One region of the Streptomyces sp. NPDC051051 genome, then DNA from elsewhere that is predicted to be linked to it. Evidence: riboswitches for the same ligand, from Rfam matches in the RefSeq annotation. Region 1 holds a riboswitch; the other holds the start of a gene.

The links. Region 1 has a riboswitch for glycine ahead of gcvP (aminomethyl-transferring glycine dehydrogenase). Riboswitches for the same ligand answer to the same signal wherever they lie in the genome.
Region 2: it holds a riboswitch for glycine, as region 1 does, so the genes downstream of both, gcvT (glycine cleavage system aminomethyltransferase GcvT) here and gcvP (aminomethyl-transferring glycine dehydrogenase) in region 1, are expected to answer to the same signal.

What each region holds. Positions count from the first base shown of each region.
Region 1 is NZ_JBFBCB010000027.1:83,446-99,117, forward strand. It holds gene AB0N31_RS21300 (glutamate--cysteine ligase) at 1-383, opposite strand, end outside; gene AB0N31_RS21305 (hypothetical protein) at 963-1,547, shown strand; gene AB0N31_RS21310 (DUF5999 family protein) at 1,899-2,105, shown strand; gene AB0N31_RS21315 (endo-1,4-beta-xylanase) at 2,363-3,415, opposite strand; gene AB0N31_RS21320 (carbohydrate ABC transporter permease) at 3,474-4,238, opposite strand; gene AB0N31_RS21325 (sugar ABC transporter permease) at 4,301-5,299, opposite strand; gene AB0N31_RS21330 (extracellular solute-binding protein) at 5,306-6,598, opposite strand; gene AB0N31_RS21335 (helix-turn-helix transcriptional regulator) at 7,237-7,632, shown strand; gene modA (molybdate ABC transporter substrate-binding protein) at 7,795-8,613, shown strand; gene modB (molybdate ABC transporter permease subunit) at 8,610-9,443, shown strand; gene AB0N31_RS21350 (ABC transporter ATP-binding protein) at 9,440-10,561, shown strand; gene gcvP (aminomethyl-transferring glycine dehydrogenase) at 10,632-13,517, opposite strand; glycine riboswitch at 13,701-13,796, opposite strand; gene AB0N31_RS21360 (PRC-barrel domain-containing protein) at 13,914-14,285, shown strand; gene AB0N31_RS21365 (nucleotidyltransferase domain-containing protein) at 14,207-14,749, opposite strand; gene AB0N31_RS21370 (DNA polymerase IV) at 14,774-15,672, opposite strand, start outside.
Region 2 is NZ_JBFBCB010000011.1:118,050-133,721, forward strand. It holds gene AB0N31_RS11635 (hypothetical protein) at 1-178, shown strand, start outside; gene AB0N31_RS11640 (alpha/beta hydrolase-fold protein) at 452-1,681, shown strand; gene AB0N31_RS11645 (trimeric intracellular cation channel family protein) at 1,590-2,246, opposite strand; gene AB0N31_RS11650 (dipeptide ABC transporter ATP-binding protein) at 2,311-3,699, opposite strand; gene AB0N31_RS11655 (ABC transporter ATP-binding protein) at 3,714-4,811, opposite strand; gene AB0N31_RS11660 (ABC transporter permease) at 4,808-5,806, opposite strand; gene AB0N31_RS11665 (ABC transporter substrate-binding protein) at 5,917-7,716, opposite strand; gene AB0N31_RS11670 (ABC transporter permease) at 7,785-8,792, opposite strand; gene AB0N31_RS11675 (enhanced serine sensitivity protein SseB C-terminal domain-containing protein) at 9,108-9,908, opposite strand; gene AB0N31_RS11680 (enhanced serine sensitivity protein SseB) at 10,074-10,868, opposite strand; gene AB0N31_RS11685 (AAA family ATPase) at 10,984-11,610, opposite strand; glycine riboswitch at 11,847-11,946, shown strand; gene gcvT (glycine cleavage system aminomethyltransferase GcvT) at 12,137-13,255, shown strand; gene gcvH (glycine cleavage system protein GcvH) at 13,390-13,767, shown strand; gene glyA (serine hydroxymethyltransferase) at 13,783-15,045, shown strand; gene AB0N31_RS11705 (L-serine ammonia-lyase) at 15,150-15,672, shown strand, end outside.

The DNA.
Region 1 (15,672 bases):
CCGATCATCACGATTCCCGCGTCGACCTCCCCGGCCTTTCGGTGGGCATATGCCAGTGACGTACGGAGTTCCTCCGCGAGCCGGTCGAATACCCTGCCGCCCAGGCGGTGTGGGGCTATGTTCACTTCCAGATTGAACATGGCGAGTTCTGTTTGGAAGTCTCGGCTGGCGATCCGCTCCAGCACTTCCCCGTTCAGCATTTTCGGCAGCCCGTCCGCGCCGGCGAGATTCAGTTCGATCTCCAGCCCCATGAGATTCTTGGGGCGGTCGAAGCGCTGCTGGGCCAGCAGTCGCTCCAGCACCGACAGGCACTGGCGCAGCTTGTCTCGGTAGCGCTGGCGATCGGACAGGTCGAACCCGCCCGCCACGACCTTCTCCCCCATCGGGCGTCCCTCCTCGCGTGGGCGGTCCGAGGATCCGGCCGCCGGTGTGCCGGGGTCAGGTGGGATGATGCCCAACCCCGTCGATCGATAACGTCACCTACCCGGCATCACACCCGCTACTCTGACCGGAGTCGCCGGAGGTGACCGGAGGCACATTCACGGGGCATGAGGCAAAGGGCCGATTCACGAACTCGGGACCTCGTGAAAAAATCCGACGGAAATAAGCCGATCGCTGCGCCTGCATATCCTGAGGTCATCGAGGCGCACCCCGCTCCGAATCGGGATGATTCACGCGTACCGCCGTCCGAATGGAATCTTGACGGTTATCCCGGGAACGGCTAGGCGAAACACAGTCTGAACACGTGTCGTATAAACTCCGCGGACAAGGCAGAGAAGGTGGGCACCCGCGGTCGAAGGAGCCTGTCGTCGTCTACGAGACGGACGGCAGGCCGCAGGCACAGCCTCCGTTCCCAGACCCCGGCCCCCTGCCTCTTTGACCTCACCCTGAGAGCTGACAGCGCTGTCCGCCCCACCCACGCCCTCGTGCCACCGTGCCTGTCCAATGAGAGGCGACCCACCATGCCGCTGCATGTCCCCCCGGCTCCCGCGCCCGCCCTGCGCTCCGTCCTCACGGCACTGGGTTCTCCCACCGCGGTCCGCGAGGCGAGGACTCCCTCCCTGCGCACCGCCCAGGGACCCGTCACCCCCGAACTCCCGCTGCCCGTGCACGTCCTGGACCCGATCGCCCCCGAGGGCATGTCCGCGACCAGGCTGGCCGGCTGGCGCTTCCTGATCCGCTGCGGAGACCGGTCGCTGGCCGCGGCCGAGACCCGGCTGACCCCGGACGGCTGGGCCTTCTCGCACTTCTTCGAGGGCCCGTACCTCGCCTCCACCGAACTGGCCCTGCGCCAGGCCGAGTCGACGACACAGCCGTACCAGGCACGCCTGCTGTCCCTGCCCGGCCTGTACATGCTCACCCTGTGGCTGCACGGCGACTGTGCCTCGGACGGCACCTCCGGGCATCCGGCGGCGACCGACATCCTGGTGCCGCTGGCCCCGGCGCCGCCCGGCATCGCCGCGCACCGCCCGCACCGGGTCGCCGAGTTGCTGCCGGTGCTCAGCCTCCGGGTGACCCGGCCGCCGCTGCTCGGATCGCCGGCCTGACCGTCCGCCCGCGGTGCGCCGTACCCCGTCACCGCGGCCCCGGTGGCGGGGCACGGCGCGCTCTCCGGCCCGGTCCGAGGACGCCGGCCCATGCGGACTAGCCCTAGCCCCATTCGGCCAGCCGGAACCACCCGAACCGACCGTGCGGTTGGAATGAACCGCCCGCGCGGGTGACGCGTCTTGAACCTGTGAGGAGCGGTGCCGCGAAATCCCTGCGGATCGACGCCCGTGGGGCAACACTGGGTTCCGACCGAGTTATCACAACGGGGGGCGGCCATGAACGACGTTTCACGCCGCGGGACAGACACGACGCACCTTCCACACACCACGCCTGAGCGAGAGATCCCCTCCATGTGCCAACACCAGCCACCGTGCCCGACAGCCGACTCCGCCGACCGGGAATCCGCCCGCCTCGTGGCGCATCACCCGGAACAGGGCTGGAGCCTGCTGTGCAACGGCGTCCTGCTCTTCGAGGACACCGGCGAGATCCTGCCGGACGGCCGGATCATCGCACCGCACCGCCCGCTGGCCGGCGGCCGCATCGTGACGGCGGCCTGAGCAGCACCGCCTCGGCACCACCCGGACGGCACCGTCGAGTGCCGTGCACCGATCCGAGGGGCCGGACCGCGGCCACCGCCGCGCGCCGGCCCCGAAGCACGTCCGCGGTCGCTCACTCTCGGTGACCCCATGGTCGCCCTCGTGGACCCCCGCGGTCGCCCTCCCGCCTCTTCGCCCAGGGGTACGCGAGGTCCGCAGGGCTCCCGGACGTCATGCCCCTCGGTACGCCCCCGCCGGGCCGTGCCCGCGCCGCAGCCCTACTTCAGCGCCTCCCGGATCGCGTGGTACGCCGGCTTCGGCGCGAGCTGCTCGTCCCACGGCAGGGCCGCCCCCTCGCCCGGGAAGAAGTCGGGAATCCACGAGTACTTGTCCGTGTAGTCCCAGAGAGTCACCCCCGCGCACCGCCGTACCGCGAGGCACGCCTCGGTCAGGTCCCGGTACCAGTCGGCCTGCTGGGCGAGCTTCTCCTCGGTCGCGGGCAGTTGCATCCGCACGTCGACCTCGGTGAGCGCGGTGTCCAGGCCGAGACGGCCGAAGCGGCGGAGGTTGTCCTCCAGGCTCACCGGATAGCCGTACTGGAGGGCGAGGTGGGCCTGGAGGCCGAAGCCGTGCAGCGGGACCCCTTGCGCCTTCAGCTCCTTGGCGAGGGCGTAGTAGGCGTCGCTCTTGGGGCCGACGGCCTCGACGTTGTAGTCGTTGAGGTAGAGCCTGGCCTCGGGGTCGGCCTGGTGCGCCCAGCGCAGGGCGTCGGCGATGTAGCCGGGGCCGAGCGTCTTGTAGAAGACCGTCTCGCGGTAGGTTCCGTCCTCGTTGAACGCCTCGTTGACGACGTCCCAGGAGTAGACCTTGCCGCGGTAGTGCCGCACCTCGGTCTGGATGTGGTTCTTGAGGACGGCCCGCAGCTCGGGGGCCGTCCAATCCCGGTCGGTGAGCCAGCCGGGCAGCTGGCTGTGCCAGACGAGGGTGTGGGCCCGGACCCTCTGGTGGTTCGCGCGGGCGAGGTTCACGATCTCGTCGCCGGCGGAGAAGTCGAAGACGCCTTGCCGGGGCTCGGTGGCGTACCACTTCATGCCGTTGCCGGGAGTGATCATGTCGAACTCGTCGCCGAGGATCTCCGTGTAGGCGCCGTCGGTGAGTTCGGGGTTGTCGGTGGCGCTGCCGAAGTAGCGGCCGTGGCGCTCGGCGAGGTCGGCGAGCGTCCGGGGCTTGTCGTGCGCCTGTGCGGCCGGGCCGGTGGCGACACCGGCGCCGACCAGGACGGCGGCGAGCACCGCGGCGAGTCCGAGCCGGGTACGGGAGGTGCGGGGCATGGGGCGACTCCTGGGCGGTCGGTGAGGTCGTCGAGTCGTACGGCCGCGGGGGCGCGCGTCATCCCTTCGTGGCGCCGGCGGTGAGGCCGCCGACGAGCTGGCGCTCGGCGACGGAGTAGAAGGCCAGGGCGGGGACCATGGCGAGGACGAGGTACGCGAAGACGCGGGCGTACTCGGCCGAGTACTGGCCCTGGAACTGCTGCACGCCGATGGGGATCGTCCACCAGGTGGAGTCGGTGAACACCAGCAGCGGCAGGAAGAAGTTGTTCCAACTCCCCACCACCGCCAGCACGGAGACCGTGCCGAGGGCGGGGCGGGCCATGGGCAGCAGGATCCGCCAGAAGAAGCCGAGAGGGCCGCAGCCGTCGAGGGTGGCCGCCTCCTCCAGCTCGGCGGGGATCTCCCGGAAGAAGCCGCGCAGGATGACGATCGTCATCGGCAGCCCGAAGGCGGCCTGCGGCAGGATCACGCCGAGCGGGTTGTCCAGCAGGCCGAGCTGGCGCAGCAGCAGGAACAGCGGCAGGGCGGCCACCGCGAAGGGGAACATCAGCCCCAGCGTGAACAGGGTGAACAGCGCCTCCCGGCCGCGGAAGGCGAACCGGGCGAAGGAGAACGCGGCGAGCGCGGACACCGCGACCACCACCACCGTCGTACCGATCGCGATCAGGGTGCTGCTGCCGACCAGTCGCCAGAAGGAGCCGGAGCCCAGGATGTCGGTGTAGTTGGAGGTCACCCACGACTCGGGCAGGCCGATGGGGTTGCGGGACAGTTCGTCGGTCGACTTGAAGCCGGACAGGACGGCGTAGACGAGGGGGACGGCCATCGCCGTGCCGACGGCGACGAGGACGATGTGCAGCGGGAAGGTGCGGCCTGTCCTGCGGTCGTTCACGAGCCGCCTCCTCTCAGGGTCGTGGTGGCCCCCTCCAGATCGCGGCGGAGCACGAACCTCTGGTAGGCGAGGGCGAAGACGAGGCTGATGACGAACATGGCCACACTGATCGCGCTGGCGTAGCCGACCTGGTAGCGCTTGAAGCCGTACTGGAACAGGGTCACGGCCATCGTCTCGGAGTGGTGGTCGGGGCCGCCCGCGGTGGTGACCCACACCAGGTCGAACAGCTGGACCGCGCCGATGACGGACAGGAAGACGCTGATCCGCAGGGTCGGCGCGAGCAGCGGCAGGGTGACGTGGCGGAAGCGCTGCCAGGGGCCGGCACCGTCTATGAGCGCGGCCTCGGTCAACTCGGCCGGGATCGACTGGAGTCCGGCCAGGTAGAGCATCATGTGGAAGCCGAAGTACTTCCACGTCATGACGAGGAACAGGGTGGCCATGACTGTGGACGGGTCGGCGAACCACTCCCCGCCCAGGCCGTCCAGACCGACCGCGCCGAGCACGTGGTCGGCGAGGCCCTGGTCGGGCGCGAAGATCATGGCGAACAGCACGCCGGTGATCGCCTCGGAGAGGATGTACGGCGCGAAGAACAGCATCCGGTAGACGGCCCGCCCGCGGATGCGCTGGTTGAGCGCGACCGCGAGGGCGAGCGCGAACGGCAGCTGGACCACGAGCGAGAGCACGACCAGGAGCAGGCAGCGCCAGAGGTCGCCGAGGAAGACCGGGTCGTCGAGGAGGCGGGTGAAGTTGTCGACGCCGATGTAGTCCTCGGGCATGCCGAAGCCGCCCCAGCGGAAGAACGAGGCGTACAGCGCGAACAGCATCGGCAGCAGCACCAGCACGCCGAACAGCACCAGGGCGGGCACCTGGAAGACCACGGCGGTGAGCCAGTGGCGTGCGCGCCGCCGGGCCCGCCCCCGGGCCGCTTCGGCGGCCGGGGGCGGGGGACCGACGGGCGGGCCGCTGCGCTTGTCCGGGAGATAGGTCGAGGTCATCGCCGGCTACTGCTCTTCCTTCGCGATCTTGGTGATCGACTGGGCGACCTGCGCGGGCGACTTGGAACCGGCGATGAGGGCGGCGACGCTGTCGTTGATCTCCTGGCCGAGGGCCGGCGCGTAGGCCTGGTCGAGGTAGAGCTGGAAGCCGGTGGCCGCCTTCAACTGCGTCTGCACGGCCTTGAGGTTGGGGTCGGCCAGCGCGCTCTCGGCGGCCGGCACCACAGGGAGCACACCGGTCTTCTTGACCAGTTCGGTGTCGGTGGCTGCGGAGGCGAAGAACTTCAGGAAGTCGACGGCCGCCTGCGGGGCGCCGGCGCGCAGGGCGTGTCCGCCGCCTCCGCCGAACACCTCGGTGAGCTTGCCCTGCCCGCCGTCGACCTCGGGGAACGGGAAGAACCCGAGGTCGGCGCCGAGTCCCTTGCCGGCGTCGGCCTGCACCACCGGGGCCCACTGGCCCATGAGTTCCATCGCGGCCTTGCCGTTGCCGACGCTGGCGGCCTGTCCGGTGGGGCTGGAGTAGGCGGCGCCGAGGAAGCCCTTCTGGAACGGCTGGAGGTCGACCAGGTCCTGGAGGTGCTGCCCCGCCTGGACGAAGCCGTCCCCGGTGAAGTCCTTGTCGTCGTCGGCCTTCCGCAGGGCGTCGACCCCGGCGGTGCGCATCGCGAGGTAGGCCCAGTAGTACATGCCGGGCCACTTCTCCTTGCCGGCCAGGGCGAGCGGGGTGATGCCGGCGGACTTCAACTTCCTTACGGCGTCGAGGAATCCGCTCCAGGTAGTGGGCGGCGCGCTGACGCCGGCCTGCTTGAAGAGGGCCTTGTTGTACCAGAAGCCGATCATGCCGATGTCGAACGGTATGCCGTAGACCTTGTCGTCCACCAGGTACGGCTCCTTGGCGACCGGCAGCATGCCGTCGGCCCAGTCCTTGGTGCGGTCGGTGAGGTCCTCGACGAGCCCGGCGTCGACCTGCTGCTTCAGGACGCCGCCGCCCCAGGTGTGGAAGATGTCCGGCAGCTTCCCGGAGGCGATCAGCGCGGTCATCTTCGACTTGTAGGCGTCGTTCTCCAGTTGGACGATCTTGACCTTCACCTTGGGGTTCTGGGCCTCGAACTGCTTGGCCAGGGCGGCCCAGACGTCCTTGGTCGGCTGCGTGGTGGAGATGTTCCACCACTCGATGGTGGTCGTCCCCGACGATCCTCCGTCCGAGTCGCCGCCGCAGGCGCTCAGTGCCGTCATGCCAAGACCGGCCGCGGCGGAGGCCGCCAGGAAGCCTCGTCGGGAGAGTCCCGGGTCGCCCATCATGCGCTCCTTGGGTACGGAACGGCCGGACAGACCGTTCACGGTATCGAAAGTTTCGGTGGTAATTCAGAAAGCTTCGCTGCTGCCGCACCCTAGAGACAGCCTTCGACGGGTGGCAACCCCTTGAACACAGAGAAATTTCCGCACGTCCGTCAACAGGTGACAGATCGAACCCTCCGAAACATTCGAATCGCGCGACGAACATTACGGAGGGGACTGTAGAAGGCCGTCCGGGCAGCGACAAGACCGCGCGCCGGCTCCCCGGACGGCGCGGGAGAACCGCCTCACCCGTGGTCGATCGGGCTCCTGAACGCGGCGTCGAGTTCGAGGACGTCGACGCGCGGCTCGCCGAGGAATCCGAGGGTGCGGCCCTCGGTGCACTCCTCCACAAACAGCCGCCGTGACCGGAATCGACCGCCGTTGACGGCTCCCCTACTCCGCCGCGCCCGGCCCCGCCGCCCCGGCCCGCGGCCGGCCCGCCGCCCGCCGACTCCCCTTTCGCCGGTCGGCCCCGCTCACGCCGCCCGGCCCTCCGCCGGCGGAACCGGCCGATGACCGGTACACCCCGCCGCCCCCGCACCGCGTCACCCGGCGGCCCGGCCCCTCCCCCGGCCCCGCCTGCACCTATCGTGACCGGCATGCAGTCCTACACCATCGGCCAGGCCGCGCGCCTGCTCGGCGTGAGCCCCGACACCGCACGCCGCTGGGCGGACGCGGGCCGGGTACCGACGCACCGCGACGACACCGGACGACGCCTCATCGACGGCGAGGATCTCGCCGCCTTCTCGGTCGAACTCGCCGGATCCGGCGGCGAGGAGGGCGGCGCCTCCTACACCTCGGCCCGCAACGCGTTCCCCGGCATCGTCACCGCGATCAAGCTGGGAGACGTCGCCGCCCAGGTCGACATCCAGGCGGGCCCGCACCGCCTCGTCTCCCTCCTGACCCGCGAGGCCGTCGAGGAACTCGGCCTGGAGGTGGGCATGGAGGCCACGGCCCGCGTGAAGTCGACCAACGTCCACATCGACCGCACCTGACGCGAGCCCTGCGCAGCTCGGAGTCTCGCACATGCGGCCCTCTGGACCGTTTAGGTGCCGCTCATGCGAAGTGACAGCCGAGTTACACCTGGCATCTGCGGCAGTATCATCTCGGCATGGGCCCGTTCGAGGGACCGCGAGGACACCGAGGAGCGCACCGTGATGACCCGAACCGCCCGCCGGGCCCGCCGGACACTGCGCCTGACGGGCGCCGGGGCCGCCGCGCTGCTGGTGCTGAGCGCCTGCTCCTCGTCGGACGACACCTCCTCCGGGGCCGGGTCCGCCACGTCGGACCCGGCGCAGCCGTCCGGCACGGTGACCGTCTTCGCGGCGGCCTCCCTCCAGGAGAGCTTCACCGCCCTGGGCGAGGAGTTCGAGAGGACGTACCCCGGTACGAAGGTCGTCTTCAACTTCGGCGGCAGCGACACCCTGGCCGCGAGCATCACCGGCGGCGCCCCTGCCGACGTGTTCGCCGCCGCCAGCACCAAGACCATGGCGGTCGTGACGGGCGCCGGGGACAACGCCTCCGCCCCGGTCACCTTCGCCCGCAACCAACTGGAGATCGCCACCCTGCCGGGAAACCCCGACGAGGTCGCCTCCCTGAAGGACCTCACGAAGTCCGGCCTCAAGGTCGTCCTGTGCGACAAGGCCGTCCCGTGCGGCGCCGCCGCCCGCAAGGCCCTCGACGCGAGCGGGCTCGACCTCACCCCGGTCTCCTACGAGCAGGACGTTAAGAGCGCCCTGACGAAGGTGGAGCTGAAGGAGGCCGACGCCGCGGTGGTGTACAGGACCGATGTGCGGGCGGCCGGTGACAAGGTGGAGGGCGTGGACTTCCCCGAGTCGGCCGACGCCGTCAACGACTACCCCATCGTCCCGCTCAAGGACTCCCGGAACGCCGCGGCCGCCCAGGCCTTCGTCGCCCTCGTGCGCTCCGCGGGGGGCCAGGAGGCGCTGACCGAGGCCGGGTTCCTGAAGCCGTGACGCCCTTCGCCTCCGACCTCCGCAAGGGCGACCGGCGACCGGGCCGGATCCGCACCGGCGTCCCCTTCGCCCTGCTGCTGCCCGCCCTTCTGGGCCTGGCCTTCCTGCTGCTGCCCCTGGCCGCCCTGTTGATCCGGGCGCCCTGGCACAGCCTCCCCGGGCAGCTGACCAGCCCCGAGGTGTGGCAGGCCCTGCGGCTGTCCCTGATCTGCGCCACGTCGGCGACCGCCCTGAGTCTCGTCGTCGGCGTACCGCTGGCCTGGCTGCTGGCCCGCACCGACTTCCCCGGCCGCGGTCTCGTGCGCGCCCTGGTGACGCTCCCCCTGGTGCTGCCGCCGGTCGTGGGCGGCGTGGCCCTGCTGCTCGCCCTGGGCCGCAACGGCGTGGTCGGGCAGTGGCTGGACTCCTGGTTCGGCATCACCCTGCCGTTCACCACGGCCGGCGTCGTGCTCGCGGAGACGTTCGTGGCGATGCCGTTCCTCGTCATCAGCGTCGAGGGCACGCTGCGCGCCGCCGACCCCCGCTACGAGGAGGCGGCCACCACCCTGGGCGCCTCCCGCTTCACCGCGTTCCGCCGGGTCACGCTGCCCCTGATCGCGCCGGGCATCGCGGCGGGCGCCGTGCTGGCCTGGGCACGCGCGCTGGGCGAGTTCGGCGCGACGATCACCTTCGCGGGCAACTTCCCCGGCCGTACCCAGACCATGCCGCTCGCCGTCTACCTCGCCCTGCAGAACGACCCGGAGGCCGCCATCGCCCTCAGCCTCGTGCTGCTGGCCGTCTCCATCGCCGTGCTGGCAGGCCTGCGCGACCGCTGGATGACCGCCTCATGAGCACCCCCGACCGCGCGAAGGACACCCCCGGGTCCCCGGCGGACACCGTCCCGCCCCGCCCCGCGGCGGACACCACCGCCGAGGGTCTCGACGCCCGTCTCGTCGTCGACCGGGGCGCCTTCCGCCTCGACATCGCGCTGCGCGCCGCCCCCGGCGACGTCGTCGCCCTGCTCGGCCCGAACGGCGCCGGCAAGACGACGGCCCTGCGCGCCCTCGCCGGCCTCGTCCCGCTCACCGGCGGCCGTCTCCGCCTGGACGGCAGCGTGCTGGACCGTACGCCGCCGGAATCCCGCCCGGTCGGCGTGGTCTTCCAGGACTACCTGCTGTTCCCCCACCTGAGCGCCCTGGACAACGTGGCCTTCGGCCCGCGCTGCCACGGCGCGAGCAAGGCCGAGGCACGCGCCCTGGCGGCGAAGTGGCTGGAGCGGATGGGCCTCGCCGAGCACGCCGGCGCCAAACCCCGCCGTCTCTCCGGCGGCCAGGCCCAGCGGGTCGCCCTGGCGCGCGCCCTCGCCACCCGCCCCCGGCTGCTGCTGCTCGACGAGCCCCTCGCCGCCCTGGACGCCCGCACCCGCCTGGAGGTGCGCGCCCAACTGCGCCGTCACCTGGCCGACTTCGATGCGGTCGCCGTCCTCGTCACGCACGACCCGCTCGACGCCATGGTCCTCGCGGACCGCCTGGTCGTCGTCGAAGACGGCACGGTCGTCCAGGAAGGCGCCCCCTCCGACATCGCCCGCCACCCGCGCACGGACTACATCGCCCAGCTCGTCGGCCTGAACCTCTACCGCGGCCGGGCCGACGGCCACACGGTGCGCCTCGACACGGGCCCCGCGCTCACCACCACGGAGGTTCTCACCGGACCGGTCTTCGTCGCGTTCCCGCCCGGCGCGGTCACCCTCCACCGCGACCGCCCCACCGGCTCCAGCGCCCGCAACCTCTGGCGCTGCGAGGTCGCGGGCCTGGAGACCCACGGAGACCAGATCCGCGCCGACCTCACCGGTGAGCTCCCCCTGGCGGCCGACCTCACCACGGTCGCCGCCGCGGAACTCGACCTGCATCCCGGCGCCACCGTGTGGGCCACGGTCAAGGCGACCCAGACGCACGCCTATCCGGCCTGAACCGCCCCCTGACACACCGCCGGCCCCCGCCCTGCGCGGACGGGGACCGGCATGCCGTACGGCTGTCGGATCAGTCCTGGTACGCGTCCAGCGGCGGGCACGAGCAGACCAGGTTGCGGTCGCCGAACGCCTGGTCGATCCGGCGCACCGGCGGCCAGTACTTGTCGGCGGCGGACACCCCGGCCGGGAAGACGGCCTCCTCGCGCGTGTAGGCGTGGTCCCACTCGCTGCCCAGCGCGGCCGCCGTGTGCGGAGCGCCCCGCAACGGGTTGTCCTCGGCGGGCCACTCACCGGCCCCGACCTTCTCGATCTCCCCGCGGATCGCGATCATCGCCTCGCAGAACCGGTCCAGCTCCGCCAGGTCCTCCGACTCGGTCGGCTCGATCATCAGCGTGCCGGCCACGGGGAACGACATCGTCGGCGCGTGGAAGCCGTAGTCGATGAGCCGCTTGGCCACGTCGTCCACGCTGACACCGGTCGCCTTCGTCAGCGGACGCAGGTCGATGATGCACTCGTGCGCGACCAGCCCGCCGGGGCCGGTGTAGAGCACGGGGTAGTGCGGTTCGAGCCGCTTGGCGACGTAGTTGGCGGACAGCACGGCCACCTGCGTGGCCCGCTTCAGCCCTTCCCCGCCCATGAGCCGCACGTAGGCCCACGAGATCGGCAGGATCCCCGCGGAACCCCACGGCGCGGCCGAGATCGGCCCCACCCCCGTCGCGGGCCCGGCCTCGGGCTGGAGCGGGTGGTTGGGCAGGTACGGCGCCAGGTGCGACCGTACGGCCACGGGGCCGACGCCCGGACCGCCGCCGCCGTGCGGGATGCAGAACGTCTTGTGCAGGTTGAGGTGCGAGACGTCGCCGCCGAAGTGCCCGGGCTTGGCGAGCCCGACGAGCGCGTTGAGGTTGGCGCCGTCCACGTACACCTGGCCGCCGGCCTCGTGCACCTGCGCGCAGATGTCGGCGACGTGCTCCTCGAACACCCCGTGCGTCGACGGGTAGGTGATCATCAGGACCGCCAGCTCGTCGCGGTGCTTCTCGATCTTCGCTCGCAGGTCCTCGACGTCGATCTCACCGTCCCCGGCGGTGTTCACGACGACGACCTTCATCCCGGCCATCACGGCGCTCGCGGCGTTCGTGCCGTGCGCCGACGAGGGGATCAGGCACACGGTCCGCTGCTCGTCCCCGTTGGCCCGGTGGTATCCGCGTACGGCGAGCAGTCCGGCGAACTCGCCCTGCGACCCGGCGTTCGGCTGGAGGGACACCTTGTCGTACCCGGTGACCTCGGCGAGCCGCTCCTCCAGCTCGTGGATGAGCGTGAGGTAGCCCCGCGCCTGCTCGGCGGGCGCGAAGGGGTGCAGCTGCCCGAACTCGGGCCAGGTGACCGGCTCCATCTCGGTGGTCGCGTTCAGCTTCATCGTGCAGGAGCCCAGCGGGATCATGCCCCGGTCCAGCGCGTAGTCGCGGTCGGCCAGCCTGCGCAGGTAGCGCAGCATCGCGGTCTCGGAGCGGTGCTGGTGGAAGACGGGGTGGGTGAGGATCTCGTCGCGGCGCAGCAGCCCGGCGGGGAGGGTGTCCTCCGTGACCGCGTCGAGGGCCTCGATGTCGCCCTCGACCCCGAAGGCCCGCCAGACGGCGCTGATCTGCGCCCGCCCGGTGGTCTCGTCACAGGAGATCGCCACGTGGTCGGCGTCGACGAGGTGCAGGTTGACGCCGTTGTCCCGCGCGGCGGCGACGGTTTCGGCGGCCTTCGCCGGCACCCGCACGGTCAGCGTGTCGAAGTAGGAACCGTGCACCACCTCGACGCCGCCCGCGGTGAGCCCGGCGGCCAGGACCGAGGCGTAGCGGTGGGTGCGCCACGCGATCGCCCGGAGGCCCTCGGGGCCGTGGTAGACGGCGTACATGCCGGCCATGACGGCGAGCAGGACCTGCGCCGTACAGATGTTGCTGGTCGCCTTCTCCCGGCGGATGTGCTGCTCACGGGTCTGCAACGCCAGCCGGTACGCCCGGTTGCCGTCCACGTCGACGGACACGCCCACGAGCCGGCCGGGCAGGCTGCGCGCGAACTTCTCGTGGACGGCCATGTAACCGGCGTGCGGCCCGCCGAAGCCCATCGGCACCCCGAACCGCTGCGTCGTCCCGACGGCGATGTCCGCGCCCAGCTCACCGGGCGAGGTCAGCAGCGTCAGTGCGAGCAGATCGGCGGCGACGGTGACGAGCGCCCCCAGCTCGTGCGCCTGGTCGATGACCGGCTTGAGGTCGCGTACGGCGCCGGAGGCCCCCGGGTACTGGATCAGCACGCCGTTGATCTCCCGCGCGGCGATGTCGGCCGGAATGCCCCCGCTGAGGTCGGCGACGACGACCTCGACACCGGTCGGCTCGGCACGCGTCTCGATCACCGCGATGGTCTGCGGCAGCGCGTCCGCGTCGATCAGGAAGAGGCCCTTCTTGTTCTTCCCCATGCGCCGGGACAGCGCCATCGCCTCGGCCGCGGCCGTGCCCTCGTCGAGCAGCGAGGCGCCGGAGGTCGGCAGTCCGGTCAGATCGGCAACCATGGTCTGGAAGTTCAGCAGCGCCTCGAGCCGGCCCTGCGAGATCTCCGGCTGGTACGGCGTGTAGGCCGTGTACCAGGCCGGGTTCTCCATGACGTTGCGCAGGATGACCGGCGGGGTGAAGGTGCCGTAGTAGCCGAGCCCGATCATGGAGTCCATGACCTGGTTGCGGTCGGCCAGCGACCGCAGCTCGGCCAGCACCTCGGCCTCGGTGCGCGCCCCCGGCAGGTCCAGCGTGTCGGCGTTCTTGATCACGTCGGGGACGGCGGCGGCGGTCAGCTCGTCCAGAGAGCCGTAACCGACCTGCGCGAGCATCTTGGCTCGCGCCTCCTGGTCGGGCCCGATGTGGCGCTGCTCGAAGGGGATTCCCTGTTCGAGGTCGGAGAGCGGAATGCGATGGGCGGTCATTGCGGAGGCCTCCTGGTCAGACACGACCTTCGAGGGGCACCACTGGCGGGTACCCGGACGGCCTCCCCCTCTGTCATCTCAACCTGAGAGCTTCACCGGCCGCCCGAGGGCACCCGGCTTTCACCGTCGGTGAGGGCGGAAGCCGTCGACGCCGTCGGCACCCGCCCTGCTTTCCAGAGTGACCTCGTCCGTGCGGTACGTGAGCCTGAGAGATTCCGGGGAGGATTTGCTCCTTCGGCGCCTCCGGTGATCTCCGGAGGACTCTCCCGCACGGGGTCAGCGGCCATTGCCAGACTACCAGCGAGGTCAACGAGGCCTCCTTTCGAGTGGCCGCGACTCCCGATGTGCTCTTTTGTAGTGCTGAGGGATGAGTTTGCGACGAAGTGGAGGGGCCCCGTGCAGACCGACATCGACCCGCGCAACCTGATCGGCCGCAAGGCGTTCGACCGCAACGGCACCAAGATCGGCACCATCGACGAGATCTATCTCGACGACGCGACCGGCGTGCCGGAGTGGGCGGCCATACGCACCGGCCTGTTCAGCAGGGACGCCTTCGTCCCCCTGGAGCCCAGCGAACTGGTCGAGGGCACCCTGCACGTCCCCTTCGACCGCGCCCTGATCAAGGACGCCCCCGACTTCGGCGTGGGCCGTCACCTCTCTCCCGACCAGGAACTCCAGCTCTATCACCACTACGGGCTCGACGTGGCCGGCCCTCCGCCCCTCCCGGACCGTGACTTCGGCAGGCTGGCGGGCTCGGAGGAGACCTGAGCGGACCGGCCGCACGCCCGGACCAGCGCCCCGAGGAGCCCCTGCGGATCGTGGAGCGGCCGCGCCCCGTCGGTGACGACGCGTCGCGTGCCCGCGTCGACGGGATCGGTGCGCGCCCAGTCGGCGGGGCCGATGCCGACCTCGACCTCCAGACCGGAGGCGGTGGCATACCGCCATTCGGTGACGGACCCCCAGGCCCGGTTGCGGATCAGCTCTCCCAGGGCCGGCTCGCGCCCCCAGGCGTCCTCGGCGGCGTACCGGCCCGGCTCGGCGGTCAGCACGACGAGATCGACATCCGAGTCCGCTCGCCCGGCGCCCCGCGCCCAGGACCCGACGAGCAGCACCCCGACGACGTCCTCGCGCTCCGCGGCCCATTCGGTGACCCGCCGGACCACCGAACGCACCTCCTCACGCCGCTCCGCCGACACCCCCGCAGGGCCCGTCCGTCCCCTCTCGTCCGCCACCGCACACCGCCTCGCTCGATCCCGTCACCGGCCGTTCCCCGGCCGCGGCCCCACCGTCGGCACCCGACCGGCCGTGTCCACGGCCGATGCCCCGTCCGGTCTTCGCCGCACCAGCGGCAGCGGCTGCGCCGGTTCCAGATCGGGGTCGTCGGTCCGGAACGTCCGCACCCGGCCCACCTCCGACTCGGGTGTCTCGAACCGCACGGTCACCCGCCCCAGCCCGCTGCCCTGCACCCACCCGTGGCCGAACTCGGCGTGCCGCACGTCGAGGCCCGGCCGCCACCGGTGCTCCGCGGGCACCACCTCGGCCACGGCGGGCTCCTCCGATGTCTCGTGCTCGGGCCCCTCGGCCCGCACCTCGGCCGCCCGCACCTCGGCCGCCTGTGCGAACAGGTCCTCCTGCGTGAAGTCGGCCAGCCCGCTGACCCCCACCCCGAGCAGCCGCACACCGCCCGTCGTGTCCACCGCGTCCAGCAGCCGCGCCGCCGCCTCCCGCACGACCGCCGGATCGTCCGTGGGCCCCCGCAGGGTCTCCGACCGGGTGAGCGTGGAGAAGTCGTACCGCCGCACCTTCAGCACGATGGTCCGCCCCGACAGACCGGCCCCCCGCAGCCGCCGCACGCACCGGTCGGCGAGTCGCTGCACCTCCAGCTCCACCCGCACCCGGTCGTGGATGTCCACGTCGTAGGTGTCCTCCACCGACACGGACTTGGTCTCCCGCTCGGCCACCACGGGCCGGTCGTCCCGGGCCAGCGCCATGGCGTACAGCGCGTGTCCGTGCGCCTTGCCCAGCAGCCTCACCAGCTCGTCCTCCCCCGCCTCGACCATCTCCCCGACCGTGGTGATCCCGGCCCGCCTCAGGTGGTCGCCGGTCGCCGGACCGACCCCCGGCAGCGTCCGCACCGGCATCGGCGCGAGCAGGG
Region 2 (15,672 bases), on a different contig from region 1:
CGCCCTCGTCCAGCGCCGCACCGCCTTCGGACGGATCACCCTCGCGCTCTCCCTGGCCGCCTTGGCGACGTCCGCCCTGCTCCTGCCCCCGCCACCGATCGTCACCCTCACCGTCACCAGCTGCGCTTTCGCCCTGTCCCTGCGCAGGGCGGTCCCCGCCGCCCGCGCGGGCTCGTGATGCGACGGAGGCCGGGGGCGCCCAGGTCCGGCAGGGCTCTGTCACCGGGGTGGTCGCCGCTACGGGCAGTCCGGTGCCGTCGCCCGGCGGTCGGCCGCCGGGCCGTCCACGGGACCGCACGGTGCCTGACGCCGCCACCCGGGCCGATCCGCCGACCGTCGCGAGTTCACACCCGATACAAGGGGCGACAGGGAGATGGCGTCCGGGCGGTTTCCCGGTAAGTGTCCGCACTCGTCCGTAAACCTCAGCCCCCCGTTTCCCCTCTCCACAGACATGAGCCTGACCGGGACCCCGTTCCTCTACAGCCTGATCGCCCTGTGCGTCGTCGCTCTCGCCGTACCGCTGCTGCTGTGGTCGCGGTTGCCCGGACCCCGGGTCCTGCGGGTCGCGGCCCGGATGCTGATGCTGGTGTTCGCCCAGGGCACGGCCGTCGCGCTGGTCTTCACGCTGGTCAACAACGCCAACAACCTCTACGACGACTGGGCCGACCTGCTGGGCACGGGCAGCCACGTGCAGCGGGCAGCCGACCTCGGTCCCGACGGCACCGGCGACATCGCCGTGGAGCGGCTCCCCCGGGTCCGGCAGACGTTCACCCGGGCCGACGGGCCCGGCATGCACGCGGCGGGCGGGGTGCGCGTCACCGAGCTGAAAGGCCGCGTCTCCGGCGTGAACGCCGAGGTCTACGTGTGGCTGCCCCCGCAGTACGACGACCCCGCGTACCGGCACCGCACGTTCCCCGTCGTGGAGCTGCTGCCGGGGTACCCGGGGTCGCCGAAGTCGTGGTTCGGGGCACTGGGCGTGCACGAGCAGTTGCTGCCGCTGATGCGGGAGGGCGAGGTGGCGCCGTTCATCCTGGTCGCACCGCGCACCACCCTGCTGCCCGGCGTGGACACGGGCTGCGCCAACGTGCCCGGTACGGTCAACGCCGACTCCTGGCTGAGCCTGGACGTGCCGAAGATGGTGCGGGACAACTTCCGCGCCGAGCCCGCCCCGCGGGGCTGGGCGGTCGCCGGCTACTCGGCGGGGGCGCACTGCGCGGCCAAGCTGGCCGTGGCCCGTCCCGACCGCTACCGGGCGGCGGTCAGCCTGTCCGGCTACAACGACCCGATCGCCCAGCGCGACTCCCTCGCCGCGCAGAGCCCGGCCCTGCGCCGGGCGAACAACCCCTACCTGCTGCTGCGCGAGGCCGTCGCCCCGCCCCCGGTCGCCCTCTACGTCTCCGGCCAGCCGCACGACGGCTACGAGGCGGGCCTGGACCTCCAGCGGGCGGCCGAGGCCCCGACCACCGTCCACGTCGTCCACATCCCGAAGAGCGCGGGCGGTCACAACATGGCGCTGTGGCGGCCGCAGGTGGTCCCCGCCTTCCGCTGGCTGACGACGCGGTTCGGCCGACGGGGCCCGGCCGGCGGCGTCACTCCTCCCGCACCGTCGAGCGACGGTTCCACGCACGCGGCGCTCGCCAGTGGAACCGCATCGCGAGCAGCCGCAGGACGAAGGCCGTGAGCGCGGCCGTCCCGCTGGCGGCCGGGGTGAGGACGTCGTAGTGGAGGCAGACCGCCACCATGGTGGCGCCGACGATCGCCGGGACCGCGTAGAGGTCGCGGTCCCAGCGCAGCAGTGAGGGCACCTCGTTGGCGAGGACGTCGCGCAGCACACCGCCGCCGACGGCGGTGGCCAGCCCGAGAGCCGCGGACGCGGTGAGGCCCAGGCCGTGGTCGTACGCCTTCACGGTGCCCGAGACGCAGAACAGGCCGAGGCCGGCCGCGTCGAAGACGTTCACGCCGGACTGGATGCGCTCCACGTGCGGGTGCAGGAAGAAGACGAGGAGGGCCGCGAGCAGCGGGGTGAGGAAGTAGCCCAGGTCCGTGAAGGCGGCGGGCGGCACCGCCCCGATGATCACGTCCCGGAAGATGCCGCCACCGAGCGCGGTCACCTCGGCGAGCACGGCGATGCCGAAGACGTCGAAGTTCTTGCGCACGGCCAGCAGCGCGCCCGAGATCGCGAAGACGAAGATGCCGATCAGGTCGAGCGTGTGCTGGACGGATGGGCTGAAGAGTTGGTGGAGCACCCTACTATTCTCACCCAGCACAGAGCCCCTGCCTTACATTGCAAGGCAGGGGCTCGCGCTCTACTTACTTCTCCTTGGCAGGAGGCTCCTCTTCGGAGGCAGCGGCCTCGGGGGCGGCAGCCTCGGGAGCGTCCGGCTCGGAAGCCCCGGCGGGCTCAGGGGCCGTGGTGGCAGCAGCCTCGGCCTCCGCCGTGGCCTTCGCCTCCGCCGCGACCTCCGCCACGGCCTCGGCTTCCACCGCGGCCTCCGCCACGGCCTCTGCCTCCACCACGGCTTCGGCCTCGACCTCCGCCGCCACGGCCGCCGACGTCAGGGCCGACTCCGCGAGCACCTCGTCGGCCACCAGCTCCGCCGCTTCCTTCGCGGCCGTCAGCAGGACGGTGTCCTGCGGAGCCTGGTCCTCGAAGTTCTCGGGGTGGTGGCAGGCCACCTGCTGGCCCGGCCGCAGCTCGACGAGCTTCGGCTCGGTCGTCCTGCAGATCTCCGTCGCCTTCCAGCACCGGGTGTGGAACCGGCAGCCGGTGGGCGGGGAGATCGGCGAGGGCACGTCGCCCTTGAGCAGGATGCGCTCGCTCTTGGTGTTCTTGCGGCTCGGGTCCGGGATCGGCACCGCCGACATGAGCGCCTTGGTGTACGGGTGCATCGGCGTCTTGTACAGCAGGTCGCGGTCCGCCAGCTCGACGATCTTGCCGAGGTACATCACCGCGATCCGGTCCGAGACGTGCCGGACGACCGAGAGGTCGTGCGCGATGATCACGTACGTCAGGCCCAGCTCCTGCTGGAGGTCGTCGAGCAGGTTCACCACCTGGGCCTGGATCGACACGTCGAGCGCCGAGACCGGCTCGTCCGCCACCACCAGCTTCGGGTTCAGCGCGAGCGCGCGGGCGATGCCGATGCGCTGGCGCTGACCGCCGGAGAACTCGTGCGGGTAGCGGTTGTAGTGCTCGGGGTTGAGACCCACGACCGACAGCAGCCGCTGCACTTCCTTCTTGATGCCGCCCTCGGGCGTGACGCCCTGGAGCTTGAAGGGAGCGCCGATGATCGTGCCGATGGTGTGCCGCGGGTTCAGCGACGAGTACGGGTCCTGGAAGATCATCTGCACGTCGCGGCGCAGCGGACGCATGCCGCCGACACCGAGGTGCGTGATGTCCTTGCCCTCGAACTCGATCGTGCCGCCGGTCGGTTCGAGCAGCCGGGTGATCAGCCGGCCCATCGTCGACTTGCCGCAGCCGGACTCGCCCACCACGCCGAGGGTCTCGCCGGAGCGGACCTCGAAGTCCAGGCCGTCCACCGCGTGCACGGCGCCGACCTGCCGCTGGAGCAGGCCCTTCTTGATCGGGAAGTGCTTCTGCAGCCCGGTCACCTTCAGCAGGACCTCGCCGCGGGCGGCGTCCTCGGTGAGGGTGGCGGCGCCGCCGCTCGGCTCACCGTCGGTCTGCGCGGGGATGCTCACCGCTTTCTCGTCACTCACAGCTTCGGCGCAATCTCTTCGGTCCAGATACGCTCCCGCTGCTCCTTGCCCAGGTGGCAGGCGGCCCAGTGCCGGCTGCCGACCTCGGCCAGCTCCGGGCGGACGGTGCGGGTGACGTTGTCCTTCGGGAGGTCCGCGTACGGGCAGCGCGGGTTGAAGGCGCAGCCGGACGGGACGTTGATCAGGGAGGGCGGGGAGCCCTTGACCGGGATCAGGCGCTCCTGCTGGTCGCGGTCGAGTCGCGGCATCGAGCCGAGCAGGCCCCAGGTGTAGGGGTGGCGGGGCTCGTAGAACACCTTCTCGGCCGGGCCGCGCTCGACGCACCGGCCGCCGTACATCACCAGGAGGTCGTCGGCCAGCTCGGCGACGACGCCCAGGTCGTGGGTGATGACGATGACCGCGGAGCCGAACTCCTTCTGGAGGTCGCGGATCAGGTCGAGGATCTGCGCCTGGACGGTCACGTCCAGGGCGGTCGTCGGCTCGTCCGCGATGAGCAGCTCGGGGTTGTTCACCAGCGACATCGCGATCATCGCGCGCTGGCGCATACCGCCGGAGAACTCGTGCGGGTAGTTGTCCACCCGCTTGTCCGGCTGCGGGATGCCGACCCGGTCGAGCATCTCGACCGCACGGCGCTTGGCGGTCTTCTTGTCCACGTTGTGGTGGATGCGGTACGCCTCCACGATCTGCTGACCGATCGTGTAGTACGGGTGCAGCGCCGACAGCGGGTCCTGGAAGATCATCGCCATGTGACGGCCGCGCAGCTTGCGCACGTGGTCGGGGTCGGCGGAGAGCAGCTCGGTGCCGTCCAGCCAGATCTCGCCGGAGATCTGGGCCTTGCGCTTGCCGTACTGGCCGGCGGTGTGCAGACCCATGATGCCCAGCGAGGTCACCGACTTGCCGGAGCCCGACTCACCCACGATGCCGAGGGTCTTGCCCTTCTCCAGCTGGAAGCTGAGCCCGTCGACGGACTTCACCAGACCGTCGTCGGTGGGGAAGTGCACCTTCAGGTCGCGCACTTCGAGGAAGGCGCTCGGCGCGGGCGAGGCGGCGGTGGGTTCGCCCACGGCCGCTCCGCTCTTGCTGAGGTCGGTCATGTGAGCCTCACTCGGGGGTCGATCACGGCGTACAGGATGTCCACCACGAGGTTGGCGACGAGCACCGCGAGGGAAGTGATCAGGGTGACACCCAGGATGACGGGCAGGTCCTGGTTCTTGATGGCGTTGAGGACCGCCTGGCCGAGGCCGGGCAGGTTGAACGCCGTCTCGGTCAGGATCGCACCGCCGATGAGGGCGCCGAGGTCCATGCCCAGCATGGTCAGCAGCGGCGTCATCGTGGAGCGCATGGCGTGCTTGCCGATGACGACCCGCTCCTTGAGGCCCTTGGCGCGGGCGGTGCGGATGTAGTCCTCGCCGAGGATCTCCAGCATGGTGGCCCTGGTGATGCGCGCGTACATCGCCGCGTACAGGAACGCCAGGGTGACCCAGGGCAGGATCATTCCGCCGAACCAGCCGGAGAAGCTTTCCTCCAGCGGGACGAACTGGCCGTCGAACAGGTCCAGTCCGTACACGAAGATCGACAGCGCGACCATGCCGGTGAAGTAGATCGGGAGGGAGACGCCCGACAGCGCGATCACCATCGCGCCGCGGTCCCACAGGCTGCCCCGCTTGAGCGCGGAGAGCACACCCGCCGAGACGCCGAGGAGCAGCCACAGCACGGCGGCGCCGAGCGCGAGGGCCAGCGTCACCGGGAAGCGGTCGGTCAGGACCGGCCAGACGGCCTGCTCACTGCGGAAGGAGTAGCCGAAGCACGGCGCGGCGCAGTTGATGGAGTCGCCGCCGCCGGTGTACGTGCGTCCGGCGAAGATCCCCTTGAAGAACTCCCAGACCTGGGCGTAGATCGGGTCGCCCAGACCCAGCTTCTCGCGCACACCCTCGACCGCGGCCGGGTCGGCCTGCTTGCCCACGAAGCTCAAGGCGATGTCGACGCCGGCCCACTTGGGGATGAGGAAGAAGATGCCGAAGACCACCATGACGATGACCACAAGCATCACTGCGGCGGCGAACAACCGCCTGATGAGGTAAGCGAGCACAGCTCTCGGCCCGCCGCGGACCGCGGGCCACCGGAGGTCTTCCGGTGGCCCGCGCTCACGCTGCGCCGGCCTTCACCTGCCTTTCGTGCCGTTCGGCGGGTGTGCCGGGACTACTTCTTCGGGTTCTTCAGACCGAGGTTCACGAAGTCGTACTGACCGCTGTAACCGTCGGTGGTGTAGACGTTCGCCAGGTTGTCCGAGCGCCAGTTGATGAACTTCTCGAAGACGAAGGGCAGGTAGTACGCGCCCTCCATCACCTTGTGGTTGATCTCCGTGGCGATCTTGGTCTTGCCGGCGTCGTCCAGGGTGGTGACGTACTGGGCGAACAGACCGTCGATGGTCTTGTCCTTGATGAGCGCGTAGTTGTTGTTACCGCTCTCCGCGATGTACTTGCTGTTCCACAGCGGCAGACCGAAGCCCTGGACGGACGGGAAGTCCGGACCCCAGCCCATGATGATGATGCCGTAGCCCTTCTTCTTCACGTTCGAGGGGCTGCCGATGATGCCGGCGGTCTGCGAGCCGTCGTACTGGTCGATCTCGGCGGTGATGCCGATCTTCTTCAGCGAGGCCTGGAGGGACTGGGCCGTGGCCACCTCGACCGGCTTGTTGTTGCGGACCGCGATGGTGGTCTTGAAGCCGTTCGGCTGACCGCAGGCCTTCAGGGCCGCCTTGGCCTCGGCGACGTTGCCGCTCTTGTTGTCACCGGCGAGCTTGTACGGGTCGTACTTCTGACCCTCGGCGCCCGGGACGGACGGCGGCAGCATGTTGGTGCCGATGTCGCCACCGGCGATCGGGCCACCGCGCGCGGTCTGGAGCGACACGTGGTCGGCGCCGAGGATGACGGCCTTGCGGCACTCGAGCTTGTCGAACGGCGCGACGCTCTGCGGGAAGACCGCGTAACGGACGTAGCCGGAGACCGGGTTGTCCAGGTTGGCCTTGTGCTGCTTCAGGGCGGTGGTGCGGCCCTGCGGCGACATGCCGGTCTGGTTCAGGTCGAGGTCCAGGTCACCGCTCAGCAGACGCTGGTCGAGCTGGTTGGCGTCCGAGAAGAACTTGATGGTGATCTCGTCCGGGTAGGCCTTGCGGACCGGGTCCGAGGCCTGCTTCCAGTTGGTGTTGCGGACCAGCTTGAGGTCCTTGCCCGGGCTGTAGGACGCGAACTTGTACGGGCCCGAGGAGAACGGCTTCAGGCCGTACTTGGCCTTGGTGTCCATGTCCTGGCGGACCGGCGAGGCCGAGACCAGGGCCAGCATCTCCTCGAAGTCCGAGTTGGCCACGGGGAGCTTGAAGACGATGGTCTTGTCGTCCGGCGTCTCGATGGCCTTCAGACCGAGCTTGTCGGCGGAGGTGTCCTTGTAGGGACCCTTGTACTCGCCCTTGGGGTCGAGCACGTCCTTCAGGTACGTCGGACCGCCGGACAGGACGTCCTGCGCCCACACGCGCTCGATGCCGTACTTCACGTCCTTGGACGTGATCGGCTTGCCGTCCTCCCACGTGACGCCGTCACGCAGGGTGTACGTGTAGGTCTTGCCGTCGTCCGTGATCTTCGCGGTCGCGGTGGCGAGGTCCGGAGTGATCTCGGCGCCCGCGGCACCCGGCTCCGTCTTGTTCGTGACGAGCTGGCGGCTGTAGTAGCGCGCGAAGTTCCACATCATGCCGTAGTAGCCACGCGTGGTGTCCCACGAGTCGGCGTCCTGCGCGGCACCGAACTTCAGCGTGCCGCCCTTCTTGGCGGCGGACGCCTGGGCGACCTTGTTGTTCGCGGCGTCGAAGCCGGCGGCACCGGTCTTCGAACCGTTGTCGCCGTCGTCCGAACCGCCGCCGCACGCCGCCGTGGTCAGCAGCGCGGCGACCGCGGCAGCAGCGGCAAGTGCCTGCTTCCGCCGCCCTGAGGTGCGTTGGGTAGTCACGATCTCGGATCCTCCGGATAGATGAGAGACCCCGTGTAGATGCCACGGGACAGTTGAGGTACGGCGGCTCAGCGAGAGGCCTTCGGGTCCAGCGCGTCCCGCACGCCGTCGCCGAAGAGGTTGAAGGCGAGAACGGTGATGAAGATCGCCAGGCCCGGGACCACCATGTACATGGGGTCGGACTCGTAGTAGTCGATCGCGCTCGAGAGCATCTGTCCCCATGAGGCCGTGGGCGGCTTGACGCCCACGCCCAGGAAGCTGAGTGCCGCCTCGGTGAGGATGTTGGTGGGGATCATCATCGTGGTGTAGACGACGATCGGGGCCACGAGGTTGGGCAGCAGTTCCTTGAACAGGATGTACAGCCGTCCGGCGCCCAGCGATCGGGCGGCCTCCACGTACTCGCGCTCTCGCAGGGAGAGGGTCTGACCGCGCACCACACGTCCGATGTAGGGCCAGCCGAAGAAGCCGATGACCAGGATCATGACGAAGACGCGCACGTTGGAGCCGGTGAGGCCCAGCAGGTTGCTCGGCATGACGGAGACCAGCGCGATGATGAACAGCAGCTGAGGGAAGGCGAGCAGACCGTCCATGACCCGGCTGACGACCGAGTCGACCCAGCCGCCGAAGAAGCCGGCGAGGATGCCCAGGACGGTGCCGAGGATCACGGCGACGACGGCCGACAGGAAGCCGACCAGCAGGGAGATCCGGGCGCCGTAGAGGATGCGGGCGAAGATGTCGCGGCCGTTGACCGGCTCGACGCCCAGCAGGTGGTCGCCGCTGATGCCGCCGAGGGAGCCCGTGGGGGTGCCGAACAGCGGGTCGATGAGGTTCTCGTGGTACTCGTTCGGGTCCTGGCCCAGGATCGAGGTGATCACCGGGGCCAGCAGTGCGACCACGACGAGGAGGAGCACCACGATGCCGCCGGTCAGGGCGAGCTTGTCCCGCTTCAGGCGCTCCCAGGCGATCCGACCCAGGGAACGGCCCTGTACGGCCTTCGCGTCGGCGGTGGCCACCGCCGCTTCCTCGGCCGGGCTCGGGGCCGCTTCCGCGGTCGGCTCGTGCAATGGTGCCGTCATCTGGCAGGGACCCCTCTCAACCGGCGGTAGCCGGCCCACACTTGCCGCTGTAGCGGCGTGATCAGTCCGTCGTACACAGGGGCGAAAGCACCCCTGATGCGGGAGTCTTCAACGCTTTGGCGATCTGTAGCCAGACTTGAAGGGGAAAGGATGCGTAAACGTGATGCTCTCAGGAGGATTCCGTTATCCGGACGGTGGGTAACGAGGGGCGGACGCCTACGAGTTATGACAGAACCGTCCATAAACGGACTTACCGCACCTATCTACGCGCGAAGATTCACTGAGTCGACTCGCGGGGGCGGACAGCGGGGCGCATCAGTGGCGACCGGCCGGCGGGAAGCCGTAACCGCCCGCGGGGGCCTGTGCGGCCGGCGCCGCGGGCGCGTGCGCCTCGCGGTCGTAGAAGGGGCGGGCGTGGGCGCGCATCCAGAGGACCACCGGGTCGTAGTCGTCGCTCATGGTGACCGTGGACACCGGCAGGCCGTCCGGCACCGCGCCGACGGACTGCTGCATCATCGCCCGCACCGCGTCCACGGCCTGCGGGGAGGTGTCGTACACGTCGAGCCCGAGGGCGAGGTAGGGCGCGCCGAGGGCCGGCTGGACCCAGGCGCGGCGCAGGGAGCGCAGGGCCGGGGTGCGGTGGGCGTTCTGCGCGAGCAGGGCGTAGAACTGCGGGATCTCGATGGCCGGCTCGGACAGCCGCAGCGGCCCGGCCGGCTGGCGGTCCAGACCGGTGGCGATCCGCCGCAGGTCGAGCCAGGGGATGCCGACGCCGCCGCCGGGGGCGTGCGGGTTCAGCCAGAGGCCGTAGTGGTCGGGGTAGAGGGTGCGGGCGGCGTCCAGCCCGTCGACCACCTCGTACGACCGGTTCCAGCCGCTCGCGGACAGTTCCTGGGCGGAGGTGACACAGGGGGCGTAGCCGTGCCCCTCGACGTCCATCGTGCCGTACTGGGCGTCGGCGGAACCGGCCTGCCCCTGCCACAGCAGCATCCACACCTGGCCGGTGCCCGGGGTCGCGAGGGCGCGCAGGAGTGCCTCGTAGGCGTCGTAGCGCCCGGGGGTCACCTGGCGCAGCATGTGCTCGACCTGCCCGGCCGCGATGCCGCTGGCGCTCACCTGTACCGCCCCTTCGATAAGTTGCCCCGCTTTCGGGAGACCAGCTTAGGTGTCTTCGCCGACAACGGGTCCCCCCGAGGGGCCCGCTCGTCCGCCGCCGGCGGGACCGGGCCGGGGCGCCCGCCGGGCCCTCGCGGCGCCGGCGCCCACCGGGGCGGAACGCGTTCAGTGGATCCGGGAGTAGAACGGCCGCACGCGCTCCTTCAGCCACCGGGCCACCGGGTCCTCCGTCACATCGAGCAGGACGAGGTTGACCGGCCAGGGCGCCCGGGCCCGGCCGAGCGCCTTGCCGAGGGCCTCCAGGGGCAGCGCCCGCAGATCGCCCTCCCACGGGGAGAGTTCGACGCCGACGAACATCACGGGGTCGGCCGTCTCGATCGCGGCGAGGCAGCGGCGGGCGGTCAGGACGACGCCGGTCGCCTCGAACTCGGCGGTGGCGGCGGACAGGAAGTCCACCGGGTCGTCCTGCCAGTCGGGCTCGTAGAGACGGACCCGGCCGCCGCCGGCGGGACCGTCCAGCGGGGTGCGGCCGGCCCGGCACAGCTCGGCGACGGCCATCGGGGGCAGCGGGATGCCGACCGTGCCGTCCGGGTTCACCAGGATGCCGACCTGCGGGGGCAGTCCGCGGGCGAACTCGACGGCCGGGGCGACGGTGTACGACATGTGCGCGCCGACGACCTGCCGGAACTGTTCCTCGGAGCTGAACACGGGCACGTACGCCTGGCCCTCCAGCTCCAGGGTGGGCAGGTCCAGGGGGCCGCTGTGCGGGCCGCCCCCGGCGGGCAGCGGCACCCACACGAAGCTGCGGCCGAGCACCTCCACGATCCGTCCGCCGGCCCCGGGCACGCCGAGGGAGGCGGAGAGCACCTCCTCCAGCTCGTTGCCGGGCCATCCGCCGTGGGGATGGGGATGCGCCTGTGCCGGGAAGTCCGCGGGGAAGTCCGCCGGGGGGAAGTCCATCTGCCTACCGCCTGCTGGGAACCACTGGATGTGGCTCGAAAGGCTATCGGGTGCCGGGCCCGTCCCCGCGTCCACCGGACGCCCCGGCGACCGCGACCCCCCACCCGCGCCGCGGTCAGCCCGTGAAGGTGATGCGGCGGAGGGTGTCGGCCGCGGCGCGGTCCAGGAGGACCGTCGAGCCGCAGCCCTCGGGGAGGCGGCCCCGCTCCGCCGCGCGCAGCAGGCGGGAGGCGGCCCTGCGGTGCCGGCGGAAGGCGTACCGGGAGACGCCCCGGCCGCGCTCGCGCTGGCCCTCCAGCGCGGTGTCCACGGTGACGTCGAGCAGCACCAGGTGCAGGCTGCCGCCGCGGCGGCGGGCCTCGCGGGCCAGCCAGGCCCGCACCCAGGCCTGCGTGCCGCAGTCGTGGACGACGACGCCCTCGCCGGTGCGCAGGGCGCGGCGCAGACCGGTGTAGTGGGCGAGGCGGACGAGAGGGCGGTAGAGGGCGTAGGGCAGGGCGCGCGGCATGCGGGCGTCCCAGCGGTCGCGGGTGTCCTGGGAGTCGACGCGGACGCCCGTGACCGCGCGCTTCATCAGCGTGGACTTGCCGCTGCCGGGCAGTCCCGTGACCACGACGAGGTCGCGGGACGCGAACAGCAGGCCGTGCGGGCTGCGGCCGGCGCGGTCGCGCAGGTCGCGGACGACCGGGGCGGGCGGCGCGTCGGCCGCCTCCCGGACGGAGGTCTGCGGCTGCGCGGGCAGTGCGAGCGCCTGGCCGGTCGCGAGCGCCGGTCCCGTCGCGAGTGCCGTGGTCCTGTTCACCGTGTTCGTCCTCCCCTGGGGTCAGACAAGTCTTCTCCCCGTCGAGCGTAAAGAGAAGGTAATACGGTCTCTCTCGCGTTTTCATGCGCTTAACGCCACAGGCCGGTTACAGATGCGGCCTGCCGCGATCGGGCGGGGCGTGCGATGATGGCCGCGCCAACTGCATACCGGCCGTTTGAATCCGCGCGGGAGAGTCCCCACCGACAGCATCGCTGGGGCGCCGAAGGAGCAAGTCCCTCCCTTGAATCTCTCAGGCCCCGTTACCGCGCGGGCGAGGCACATCTGAAAAGCGGGTCGCCCTCCGGCGGCCCCACCCAAGGTGCAAGCCGTGACCGACCCGTGTGCGGGCGGTCATGGCGAACCTCTCAGGTTCCGATGACAGATGGGGAGGAACGCCCTCGCTTCCCCCACGCCCGGCTCCGCCCGGGTGGGAGGGACCCCCGTCGCCCTGGGAGACGAACGTCCGATGAGCAGTACCCCGCTCCGCCACACCGCCCTCGACGCCCTGCACCGTTCGCTGGGCGCGACCATGACCGACTTCGCCGGCTGGGACATGCCCCTGCGCTACGGCTCCGAGCGCGACGAGCACAACGCCGTACGGACCCGGGCCGGCCTCTTCGACCTCTCGCACATGGGCGAGATCACCGTCACCGGCCCGCAGGCGGGCGCCCTGCTGAACTTCGCGCTGGTCGGCGACATCGCGGCCGTGGGCGTGGGCCGGGCCCGCTACACCATGATCTGCGACGCCGACGGCGGCATCCTCGACGACCTCATCGTGTACCGGCTCGCCGACACCGAGTTCATGGTCGTCGCCAACGCCTCCAACGCCCAGGTCGTCCTGGACGCGCTGACCGCGCGCGCCGGCGGCTTCGACGCCGAGGTGCGCGACGACCGCGACGCCTACGCGCTGCTCGCCGTCCAGGGCCCGGAGTCCCCCGGCGTCCTGAAGTCGCTGACCGACGCCGACCTCGACGGCCTGAAGTACTACGCCGGTCTGCCCGGCACCGTCGCCGGCGTCCCCGCGCTCATCGCCCGCACCGGCTACACCGGCGAGGACGGCTTCGAGCTGTTCGTGAAGCCGGAGCACGCCGTCGAGCTGTGGCAGGCCCTGACGAAGGCCGGCGAGGGCGTCGGCCTGATCCCCTGCGGCCTGTCCTGCCGGGACACGCTCCGCCTGGAGGCGGGCATGCCGCTGTACGGCCATGAGCTGTCGACCGCGCTGACCCCCTTCGACGCCGGGCTCGGCCGGGTCGTGAAGTTCGGCAAGGACGGCGACTTCGTGGGCCGCGAGGCGCTCGCCGCGGCCGCCGAGCGCGCCGCGACGAACCCGCCGCGGGTCCTCGTCGGCCTGGTCGCCGAGGGCCGCCGCGTCCCGCGCGCCGGGTACGCCGTGGTCGCGGGCGGCGAGGTGATCGGCGAGGTCACCTCCGGCGCCCCCTCCCCCACGCTGGGCAAGCCGATCGCGATGGCCTACGTCGACGCCGCGCACGCGGCACCGGGCACGCCGGGTGTCGGCGTGGACATCCGGGGCAGCCACGAGCCGTACGAGGTCGTGGCGCTGCCGTTCTACAAGCGCCGGAAGTAGAGACTGGCGCACGGCCGACAAACCGGGCCCCGGCCGGCCCCGCGCGTGACCCTGCGCACATCCGCGCCGCTCACGTGCGTTTCCAGCAGTCCCCCCTTCATCAGCACTCCCCCGCGTACAGGAGAATTCAGGCCATGAGCAACCCCCAGCAGCTGCGCTACAGCAAGGAGCACGAGTGGCTGTCGGGCGCCGAGGACGGCGTCTCGACGGTCGGCATCACGGAGCACGCGGCCAACGCGCTCGGCGACGTGGTCTTCGTCCAGCTCCCCGAGGTCGGTGCCACGGTGACTGCGGGCGAGTCCTGCGGCGAGCTGGAGTCGACCAAGTCGGTCAGCGAGCTGTACGCGCCGGTCACCGGCGAGATCGCCGAGGTCAACCAGGACGTCGTGGACGACCCGTCGCTGGTGAACTCCGCCCCCTTCGAGGGCGGCTGGCTGTTCAAGGTACGCGTCACGGACGAGCCGGCCGACCTGCTCTCCGCCGACGAGTACACCGCCTTCATCGCCGGCTGAGAGGTCGAAAGACGCATGTCTGTCCTGAACACGCCCCTGCACGAGCTCGACCCGGAGATCGCCGCGGCGGTCGACGGCGAGCTGCGCCGCCAGCAGTCCACGCTCGAGATGATCGCCTCGGAGAACTTCGCTCCGCTCGCCGTCATGGAGGCGCAGGGCTCGGTCCTGACCAACAAGTACGCCGAGGGCTACCCCGGCCGCCGCTACTACGGCGGCTGCGAGCACGTCGACGTCGCCGAGCAGATCGCGATCGACCGGGTCAAGGAGCTGTTCGGCGCCGAGTACGCCAACGTCCAGCCGCACTCGGGCGCCTCCGCCAACCAGGCCGCCCTGTTCGCGCTGGCCCGGCCCGGCGACACCATCCTGGGCCTGGACCTGGCGCACGGCGGTCACCTGACCCACGGGATGCGGCTGAACTTCTCCGGCAAGCAGTTCGACGTGGTCGCCTACCACGTGGACGAGGCCGGCCTGGTCGACATGGCCGAGGTCGAGCGGCTCGCCAAGGAGCACCGCCCGAAGGTGATCATCGCGGGCTGGTCGGCGTACCCGCGGCAGCTGGACTTCGCCGAGTTCCGCCGGATCGCCGACGAGGTCGAGGCGTACCTGTGGGTGGACATGGCGCACTTCGCCGGTCTGGTCGCGGCGGGCCTGCACCCGAACCCGGTGCCGTACGCGGACGTGGTCACCTCCACGACCCACAAGACGCTGGGCGGCCCGCGCGGCGGCATCATCCTCGCCAAGCAGGCCTTCGCGAAGAAGCTGAACTCGTCCGTGTTCCCGGGCTTCCAGGGCGGCCCCCTGGAGCACGTCATCGCGGCGAAGGCGGTGTCCTTCAAGGTCGCGGCCTCGGACGACTTCAAGGAGCGCCAGCGCCGTACGGTCGACGGCGCGCGGATCCTCGCCGAGCGGCTGACCGCGCCGGACGCCCGGGAGGCCGGGATCAACGTCCTGTCCGGCGGCACCGACGTGCACCTGATCCTGGTCGACCTGCGCGAGTCCGAGCTGGACGGGCAGCAGGCCGAGGACCGTCTCCACGAGGTCGGCATCACGGTCAACCGCAACGCGGTCCCGAACGACCCGCGACCCCCGATGGTCACCTCGGGCCTGCGCATCGGCACGCCCGCCCTCGCCACCCGCGGCTTCACCGCCGAGGACTTCGCCGAGATCGCGGACGTGATCGCGGAGGCGCTCAAGCCGGCCCACGACGCAAAGGCCCTGAAGGCCCGGGTCGTGGCCCTGGCCGAGAAGCACCCGCTCTACCCCGGTCTGAACAAGTAGTTCCCGTTTTCCGACGGGTTTCCGCAAGGGTGTCCCGCACACTGGTCAGTGGGCGGGACACCCCACCGGAAACCTTCTGCACCACCCCGTATTGAGGAGTCCCCGTGGCCATCTCGGTCTTCGACCTGTTCTCGATCGGCATCGGCCCGTCCAGCTCCCACACGGTCGGCCCGATGCGGGCCGCGCGCATGTTCGCGCGGCGTCTGCGCAACGAGGGCCTGCTGGGCTCCGCCGCGTCCGTGCGCGCGGAGCTGTACGGCTCCCTGGGCGCGACCGGCCACGGCCACGGCACCCCCAAGGCCGTCCTGCTCGGCCTGGAGGGCGACTCGCCGCGCACGGTGGACGTGGAGACGGCGGACGCGCGGGTGGAGCGGATCAAGGACTCGGGCCGCATCCGGCTGCTCGGTGAGCACGAGATCCCGTTCTCCTTCGACGACGACCTCGTCCTGCACCGCCGCAAGACCCTCCCGTACCACGCGAACGGCATGACGCTGTGGGCGTACGACGCCGAGGGCGCGGAGCTGCTGTCGAAGACGTACTACTCGGTGGGCGGCGGGTTCGTCGTCGACGAGGACGCGGTCGGCGCGGACCGGATCAAGCTGGACGACACGGTCCTGAAGTACCCCT